4 regions of the Levilactobacillus sp. FUA 3915 genome follow, and region 2 is predicted to be linked to each of the others. Evidence: predicted binding sites of a transcription regulator. Region 2 holds the regulator's gene; each other region holds the start of a gene.
What was found. Region 2 encodes Rex, which represses fermentation and respiration genes when NADH is low (regulators of the CRP and FNR family bind a similar motif). Its sites were predicted from a motif close to TTGTGAANTANTTCACAA; they were not measured.
Positions count from the first base shown of each region.

Region 1: a site for Rex is predicted at 947-964, ahead of ACEPST_RS04750 (iron-containing alcohol dehydrogenase). Genes of this name have one in related genera too.
Region 3: a site for Rex is predicted at 917-934, ahead of ACEPST_RS01225 (BMC domain-containing protein). Genes of this name have one in related genera too.
Region 4: a site for Rex is predicted at 1,209-1,226, ahead of ACEPST_RS08345 (1-propanol dehydrogenase PduQ). Genes of this name have one in related genera too.

Region 1 is NZ_CP168704.1:975,404-977,611, reverse strand. It holds gene ACEPST_RS04750 (iron-containing alcohol dehydrogenase) at 1-910, opposite strand, end outside; gene ACEPST_RS04745 (hypothetical protein) at 1,976-2,208, shown strand, end outside.
Region 2 is NZ_CP168704.1:306,393-308,600, reverse strand. It holds gene ACEPST_RS01855 (ABC-F family ATP-binding cassette domain-containing protein) at 1-521, opposite strand, end outside; gene ACEPST_RS01850 (redox-sensing transcriptional repressor Rex) at 878-1,513, shown strand; gene groES (co-chaperone GroES) at 2,194-2,208, shown strand, end outside.
Region 3 is NZ_CP168704.1:168,984-171,191, reverse strand. It holds gene ACEPST_RS01230 (helix-turn-helix domain-containing protein) at 1-745, opposite strand, end outside; gene ACEPST_RS01225 (BMC domain-containing protein) at 1,043-1,336, shown strand; gene pduB (propanediol utilization microcompartment protein PduB) at 1,356-2,183, shown strand; gene ACEPST_RS01215 (propanediol/glycerol family dehydratase large subunit) at 2,202-2,208, shown strand, end outside.
Region 4 is NZ_CP168704.1:1,793,904-1,796,111, reverse strand. It holds gene ACEPST_RS08345 (1-propanol dehydrogenase PduQ) at 1-1,044, opposite strand, end outside; adenosylcobalamin (AdoCbl) riboswitch at 1,315-1,467, opposite strand; gene ACEPST_RS08340 (cob(I)yrinic acid a,c-diamide adenosyltransferase) at 1,514-2,074, opposite strand.

The DNA.
Region 1 (2,208 bases), 670 kb from region 2:
AACGTTCTGGGCAAGCAATGATGTTGTATTCTTCAACGTAAGGCAGGAGCAAAGCACAGCAAACACCATGTGGGGCGTCGTATTGACCACCTAATTGGTGAGCCATGGCGTGAACGTAACCTAAGTTAGCGTTGTTGAAGGCCATCCCGGCTAACATTTCAGCTTCGACCATCTTGGTCCGAGCTTCAAGGTTGTGGCCGTTAGCAACGGCTTCACGTAAGGAAGTTTCAATCAACTTGATAGCTTCGATACATTGTGAGTCGGTGATTGGGTTGTGGTCAACAGAAACGTATGGTTCGATGGATTGAACGAAAGCGTCCATCCCAGTAGCGGCAGTTAAGCCCTTAGGAACGTCCAACATCAAAGTAGGGTCGTTGTAGGAAACCAACGGAATGTTCCGCCATGAAACAACAACGAACTTCAAGTGGGTTTCTTCGTTCGTGATAACGGCGTGACGAGTCAATTCTGAACCCGTCCCAGCAGTCGTGTTAACGGCAATCAGTGGTGGCAAAGCCTTGTCGAGCGTTTCAATTCCAGCTAACTTGGTGATGTCATCACCGTTAGTCAAGATAATGCCGGCACCTTTACCAGTATCATGAGCAGAACCCCCACCAACAGTGATGATGGAGTCAGCGCCTGAATCCAAGTAAAGTTTCTTAACTTCTTTGATGTTGCGAATCTTAGGGTTCGGTTCAACGTTGTTGTACACAACGTAGTCAACACCAGCAGCCTTTAAGGAGTTCAAGGTCTGTTCAACCGCACCGTTTTCCATTCCTTCAAGGAACTTATCCGTTACGATGACGGGCTTCTTCATCCCTAACATCTTTGCACGGTCACCAATCTTGCTAATTACGCCAGGGCCAAAGAAATTGACACTGGGCATAAGAAAGTCATAACTACGTTCAGCCATTATACAAATGCCTTCTTTCGGAAGTTTTGAAAATCATTGGTACCAATTTCACAAAGCAATTATAACTAAAAAAATTACAGTTTGCAACTGCTTTCGGGTAAAAGTTTGTTAGTTGTCCGAGAAAACCAGGGTGTATCACCGATTTGACGGTGTTCATCATGCCCAAAGAAAATTTATTTAGCGCTTACAATAATGGAAACGGGTTAATGAAAAGGTAAACAAATTGTTCTCATTTCGCTGTGAATTTCGGGGGAGACAACTGTTTGCGTCAGGTTTCACCGGGTCGTGAACCCCCTGACGCATTTTCCTGGGTACGGGTTAAACTGATCGTTGTCATGGCCTCCGGGATGGCGGAAATTGAACCGGAACGCGGTGGGCGCACGTCCGGAGCCAAAGGGCGGTCTCCGGACTTACTTTGAGCCGAAGAGCACGTCTCAAAGATAGCAGTTGCCTAAGTGGCAGGCCACTAAGGCAACTCCCACGGCTGAGCTCATTTCCGCCATTGGGTGGTCCGGCTCCAGCCTGAGATGCGGTCTCAAAGGTCGCCCCGTGCTCTAAGCTGAGAATAAAGCACTCAGCCAAGACCACCGACACAGCTGTTCACCTTGACCTGCCTCTGGTCACTAACATGGTGGTGCAGTTTTCCCATCCCTGCGGTTGACGCTGTTTTAACCCGCAGTTACGGGAGGGTGGTCGTTGGCGTGCCCAATTGTCTTAGTCTAGTCTAAATTGGGTTGAAGGGATGGTGGAAATTGCGCCGGAACTGTAGTAGCTATTCCGTTCCCGGCGGCGGATTCAAAACGCCCTGCTGTGGGGTCGGTTCCAGCCTGAGAGGTGCGGTCTCAAAGGTCGCCCCATGCTCTAAGCTGAGAATAAAGCACTTAGCTAAGACCATCGACACGGGGGATTAGTAGCATATTTAAGGCAACAATCTGCGACAATGATTGTCGTTTTTCTTAATTATTAATTGGCCAATCACTATTTAGTGTTAGCCATTGTAGTTGTTGATGGGTTGGCCTAAAATTGATAGTAAGAACTACATAAATCAATTGTGGAGGCAGAAAAATGGCACATAAAAAGCACTGGCTAACGGTCGCTGTTGCGTTGTTGGCAGCGGGGAGTTTGGCGGGATGCACGTCTACTATGAGTAGTCGACAGGCCAAGAATGCGTTTAAGCAAAACCAATCTAGCAGTAAACAGGCGTCAGGGAAAACGGCCAAAGATGAGTCGATTATCGCGGCGGCACAATCCCTGAATGCCGATGGGAAATACAAGCAGTCGAACAAAAAGCTGAGCAG
Region 2 (2,208 bases):
TGGGTCCGTTGTCCACCCGAGAGTTCATTGATGGGCTTATCGTAGTATTCCTCGCCAAATTCAAAACCGTGAAGAACACCGCGAATCTCGGCCTGGTAGCCGTACCCATTGTGGTCGCTAAAATCTTGTTGTAGCTGATCGTAGGTTGCACTGATTTGGGCAAATTGTTCCTCGTCGGCAATGATGGCGGGGTCACTCATCTGTGTTTCAAGTTCGTGAATCCGTTTCTCCGTCGCCCGGACCTCGGCGAAGACCTCCAGCATTTCGTTCCAAACCGTTTTAGATGAGGCTAAGCCGGCGTTTTGCGCTTGGTAGCCCAGGGTAAGTCCCCGTTTAGTGGTAATTTGACCGACATCCGGGGTGGTTTCGCCGGCAATCATTTTGAGCAGGGTGGATTTCCCGGCACCGTTGCGGCCAACTAGGGCGACGCGACCGTGTTCAGGGACATCCAGACTGACATTTTCAAACAGGACGGTGGCGCCGAATCGGCGGGTAACCTGTTGCACTTGTAAAAGTATCACGGTGAACCGACCTCCTTATATTTTTTAGTTTAATTCATGTTGATGGTTAATTAGTTATTCGTTGGTCAGCTGAAGCGAAAGCCACGAAAAAGCAAGTGGCGCGACGGCTCCCGGCTATTTTGGCCACCTACAGTGAGGGGCTGACCTGACCAACGCAGATACGTCTATTTTAGCATATTCTGGGATTAGACCGAAATTAGTAAAGAATTGTGAAAAATATTTGCAAATTCTTTCACAAGACCAGTGGTTATGCTATAATTTGTAAGAAAGTCAATTTCACAATCAGGATGTCATTTAGAGAAAGTGTTATCGCCGACTGGTGGTAACTCGTAATATTGATTAGGAGGTCTCGTTTTTTGACTGAACAAAAGATTCCCCGCGCTACAGCAAAGCGGTTACCCATTTACTATCGTTACTTAAACATTTTGTTGGATGCAGACAAGACACGTGTTTCTTCGACGGAATTGTCAGAAGCCGTTAAGGTTGACTCTGCCACCATTCGTCGTGATTTCTCGTACTTCGGTGCCCTCGGTAAACGGGGATACGGTTACGATGTTGAGAGCTTAATTAAGTTCTTTAAGAAAATTTTGAACCAAGATCGGCTGACGAACGTTGCCTTGATTGGGGTCGGGAACTTGGGCCATGCGCTCTTGAACTTCAACTTCCATCAAGACGGAAACGTGCGGATCAGTGCGGCCTTTGACGTGAACGCAGATATTGCCAACACGATTCAAAGCGGCGTGCCGATCTACCCCATGTCAGAGCTGCGGACACAGCTGGAAGAACAACAGATTCAAGTGGCCATCTTAACGGTCCCAGCCGACGTAGCCCAATCCGTCACAGATGACGCCGTTGCCGGCGGGGTGAAGGGTATCTTGAACTTCACACCACTGCGGGTCACGGTGCCTAAGGATGTCCGTGTGCAAAACGTTGATTTGACCAACGAATTGCAAACGCTGATCTATTTCTTGGAACACTACAACAAAGAATAATCAGGGAGTCGTAATCTATTCGTAGGTTGCGGCTTTTTTGTTGCCATTTGTGAAAGACTGCGGTCAAATTTGCCGAAATTGGTGAAAAAAGCCTTCACTTTGACGACTTTGTGATTGTGTACTTAAAAACAACTACGTTAACTGTGTCGACGGTCATCAGATTGGGGGCCTAGTCACTCAGGGGGCAACAGGGCCATACCCCCGCATGTTAGTGCTGGAAGCGACCGCTATCTTGGCCCGATGCCAAACTGATTGGTTTACCGAGCAGGGGAGCATATCAAATTAATGGCAATTTGTCAGGAGGTCGGTATGATAGGAAACAACGAGGATGGTCAGTCCAGCTGATGGGGACTTGAAAGTGGCGGGCTAGTGGCGCCAAGTTGGCCTAATTGCCGGCCGGTGGTGCCAGTTGCGCCCTGCCGCCCACTGGTGGATTTCCGTCTGACTGGAGGCGCTGCCAACGAGATGTTGCCGGTCTTCGTCTATGAATAAATTCATACAATGTGCGGTCATCCTTAGGCCCACAAGGCATCAGTGGACTGACCAATTAGCACTCGAGAATTTGTTTGCCAAATTCCTTGATTTTTACGAGGAAAAACCATATATTAGATATTGTGATTAGCACTTATGTTAGTCAAGTGCTAACAGTGCTAAAAAGTAAGTTTATTGGAGGGATTCAAGTGTTAAAACCATTA
Region 3 (2,208 bases), 140 kb from region 2:
CACGTTTGAAGACTTTGGAGAAGTAACTATTCTGGGCACAACCGACTTGTCTGGAAATGACGCTGACTTTATTGTTGGTGAGCATTAAGTATTTGCAAGCGATGGCGACCCGTTGGTAGTTGACATAGTCGATGAAATTCACGTGAAGGTACCGCTTAAAAATCCGACTGAGATAGGATGGCGAGAGGAAAACGTTCTGTGAGACTGATTCCAGGGAAATCGGATTACGAATATTGCTTTGCACGTAGGCCAGAATGTCATCAATGCTCGAGGTCTTCTTGATGGTCAGAGGATGCGTGCGATTGGTGGCCGGCTGTTGATCAATCCGATTGAGGGTTGGTTTGAACAACAGAGCAAATTTTCTCATCTGAGAGACGCTATGGGCACTGAGTGGGTTGAGAATCTTTATGTGGGTATGCAGTAACTTTCCTAAAGTATCGTTGGAGATGCTCTCTATGTAAGTCTTGGCCAGGTGAGCACGTTCTTGGGAGACCCCGGTCGCGTCACAGATGACAAAACCGATGATATTGTCGGCAGCAATTACCGGAAACAGGAGGGTGATTGCCGAATCCTTCAAAATGAGATTGTGTTCAACCTCACTTATCCCGTGATAAACGTGACCATCTTTTAATAACGTATCGCTGAAGTCATAAAAGGAGGTCCTTATTTGACTTATTTTTGAAAATAGTTGAATCGAATCAGATAATCCAGTGTAATCGATAGTGACGGGAGTACTAATAGGCATAGTGATCTTCCTTCCGAAGGTATCCAAGTTTCGAAAACATTATTAGTAGAATCTTATCTATGGGTAATTTTAAACGGGTTATCAAGAAAATGCAAGGAAGCGCTTACAATTTTGTTTCAATCTTGTCATTTTGGAAAAAGCTTACCTTTTATCAGTGAATTATTGCAGGCTTTGTGAATTTGTTCATTAAGATAATGACGGTCGACTTCTCTATAATGAAGGTGTTTTAAGAATAACAGGCGGCTTCAAACCGAATTGAAGCGGCTTGATTCTATACTTTATGGGAGGTCTCACCTTATGGAACAAGAAGCATTAGGAATGATTGAAACCCAAGGGTTAGTCGCTTCAATCGAAGCAGCCGATGCGATGGTTAAAGCTGCCAATGTATCCTTGGTTGGCCAAGAAAAGATTGGTCACGGATTAGTCACGGTAATGGTTCGTGGAGATGTTGGTGCGGTTAAGGCATCTGTTGACGCAGGTGTTTCAGCAGCGGAAAACATCGGCGAAGTTGTTTCGAACTACGTCATTCCACGTCCACACACGGATGTTGAGAAGCTGTTACCTAAGCAAGCAACAGACGCAGCCAAATAAGGATTAGTGGTTGATAAAGATGGCAGAAAATAATGAAGTGATTCAGAAAGTTGTTCAAGAACTTTTGAAGCGCGGTATCAATATCGATCCTAAGGAAGCAATGAGTTCGTTGGGAGGAAAGAAAATGGAAACCAAGGACCTTTTGAACTCAACGAGTGTCGTTCCTGAGTTTGTCGGGACCCGAGAAATCGGGGACACCATTGGGATGGTGATTCCAAGTGTTGATCCATTATTACTTGATCAATTACATGTATCCAAGAAGTACCCCGTTTTGGGGATTCTGAGTGCCCGCTCTGGTGCGGGTCCTCACATCATGGCCATTGATGAAGCGGTTAAGCAAACGAATACCGAAGTTATTGACGTTGAATTACCCCGGGATACCAAGGGTGGCGCTGGCCATGGTTCCTTGATCATTGTCGGTGGTAACGACCCATCGGATGCCCGTCAGGCAATCAATGTGGCGTTGGATAATTTGAGCCGGACGTTCGGGGATGTTTATAATTCCGCCGCCGGACATTTGGAATTCCAATTCACTGCCCGGGCTTCAGGTGCCTGCAACTTTGCCTTCGGTGCGCCTGAAGGTAAGGCTTACGGCCTGATTTGTGGGGCGCCTGCCGGAATTGGGGTTGTGATGGCCGATACAGCTGTCAAAACAGCTTCCGTCAACGTGTTATCCTTCGCGTCACCAGGTCACGGAACGAGCTTCTCAAACGAAGGGATGGTTCACATTAGTGGTGAATCAGGTGCCGTTCGTCAAGCTGTCATGGCCGGACGTGAAGTTGGTTTGAAATTATTAGCCGAATTAGGCGATAAGCCAGTCAATGATTTTCCATCATACATTAAGTAGTTGGGAGGATGATTTTAATTGAAGC
Region 4 (2,208 bases), 1.5 Mb from region 2:
GATTTCATCCTTCGTTGATTCAAATAATTCTGAATCCAGACCATATTCTTGGAAGGTTGCTGGCATCTTTAACTTCCGTCTGAGTTGCACGATGGTATTAATCAAGCTACGAACCGCAATCTTTGGATTAGCAACTTGAATGCCAATCAACCGTGCCAGGTTAGCGTATTTAACGGCAGCCCGGTTTGGTTTTTCCATGATGCCAGCAGCCATCTCTGCGTTGTACGAAATGATGTGTGGCATCAGGATGGTATTCAAGCGGCCATGGGGAATGTGATACTGAGCACCCGCAGCATGCGCAATGCCGTGGTTCAGTCCCAAATTAACCATGTTGAAGGCCATCCCAGCAATACATGAAGCATCATGCATCTTTTGCCGTGCTTCCATGTCCGAGCCATCCTTGCTAACACGTTCCAGGTAAGTAAAGACCATCTGGAAGCCCTTTTCAGCTAATGCATCTGAGAAGTCGTTGGCATTAATGGAGACGTAAGCCTCTAAACAGTGCGTCAACACGTCCATCCCGGTATCTACCGTGATATTCTGGGGTGCTGAGGCAACCAAGTCGGCATCGAGTAACGCCACCTTAGGTAAGATGTCATCCGTCACTAGCGGGTACTTGATACCCTTGTCGCTGTTCGTGATGACCGCAAAGTTGGTGACCTCAGAACCGGTCCCACTCGTTGTTGGTACGGCAATCAAGTCAAGGTCCGTTTCACCCTTCGTCATTTGCTTCAGGATGAACTTCATTGCTTTGGTGGCATCAATTGCTGAACCCCCACCAACGGCAACCAATAAGGTAGCCTTGAACTTCTGTAATGCTTCAATTCCAGTCACAATCTTCGTCACTGGCGGATCGGGTTGAATGTCGGAAAAGACTTCCAGTTCGTTCTTACTTTCCAAATGAACCGTGATCTTATCCAAGCTTCCCGACTTCACCATAAATGGATCAGTTACCACAAAGATCCGCTCTCCACTGATATCTTCCAGACCCTTCAGCGAGCCATCACCAGTCCAGATCTGAGTTTTAAACTGTATTTTCTCCAAACTCCCAACCTCCTTTACAACCATGCTCCGTAAATAGGCCTGAAAAAAAGATGCTTAAGAACACACAAATAAAGTGTGTTCCTAAGCATCATTGCTTTTATGTACGCCATTGTACGAATTTTTCAGTTTTATTTACAAAACAAATATAGCGCTTACATCAGTGTTTGTCAACAAAATCACAAAAAAAAAGACCGCAATAAAATTGCAGTCCCCCGCAAACGCCATTGTTTACGTCCGAAAAAGCACGTCATTGTGCATTTAATTGAACTTAAAGACATTCCACCTATTCCTCGAGGTGAAATGTCACACAAGTAGCCTAATAGAAAGATCTGACTTATAGCAGAGAGCACCCTGCTAATCACAGTGGCGGGACCGTATCGGGTTTACACCGATTTCCATCTAATTAAGTACTTCTTGTCAATTGGTAACTTAAGGTTAGCATATTTCACGCTAACTTGCTACTAATTAGCTAATGAAAAACTTCTTTGCCATGTTCATAAAAGACTTCCGGCGTCCCCGTCCGGTAATTGATGACCCGGGCTAACGCGTAAAAGTAATCGGACAATCGGTTCACAAAAACCAATAATTCTGGTGGCAACGTCGTCGACCAGGCCAACGTAACAATTTGTCGTTCAGCACGGCGGGTCACCGTCCGACAAATCTGAAACAGTGCTGATTCTTTACTCCCACCAGGTAGAATAAACCGAGAAATTTCAGGTGGCTCATCCTGATAGACGTCAATGCGTTTTTCAATCCAGTCCACGTACTTCGGGTCGAAGCGCATGTTATCCCAGTTCAACTTTGGGTTCGCAAAATCTGTTCCCAGATCAAACAAGCAATGCTGTAAGCGCGTCAATTCGGCCTTAAGCTCAGTTTCCTTGTCGTCAAGTTCAGCAATTGCCAGACCTAAATAAGTATTGAGCTCATCGATGGTCCCGTAAGCCCAGACACGATCTGAATCTTTGCTGACCTTGGCGCCATCGACTAGCCGGGTCATCCCTTTATCACCAACACCCGTGTATAGCTGCATAGTTACTCCTCCTTTACAAAAAGAAGGCACCAAATAACCCACTCATCGATGAGTGACTTATTTGGCGCCTTTGCCAAGTTCTCAAAATCAGTATAGCGCTTACATTATTTTAATTCAACACCCAGGTGCGTGGT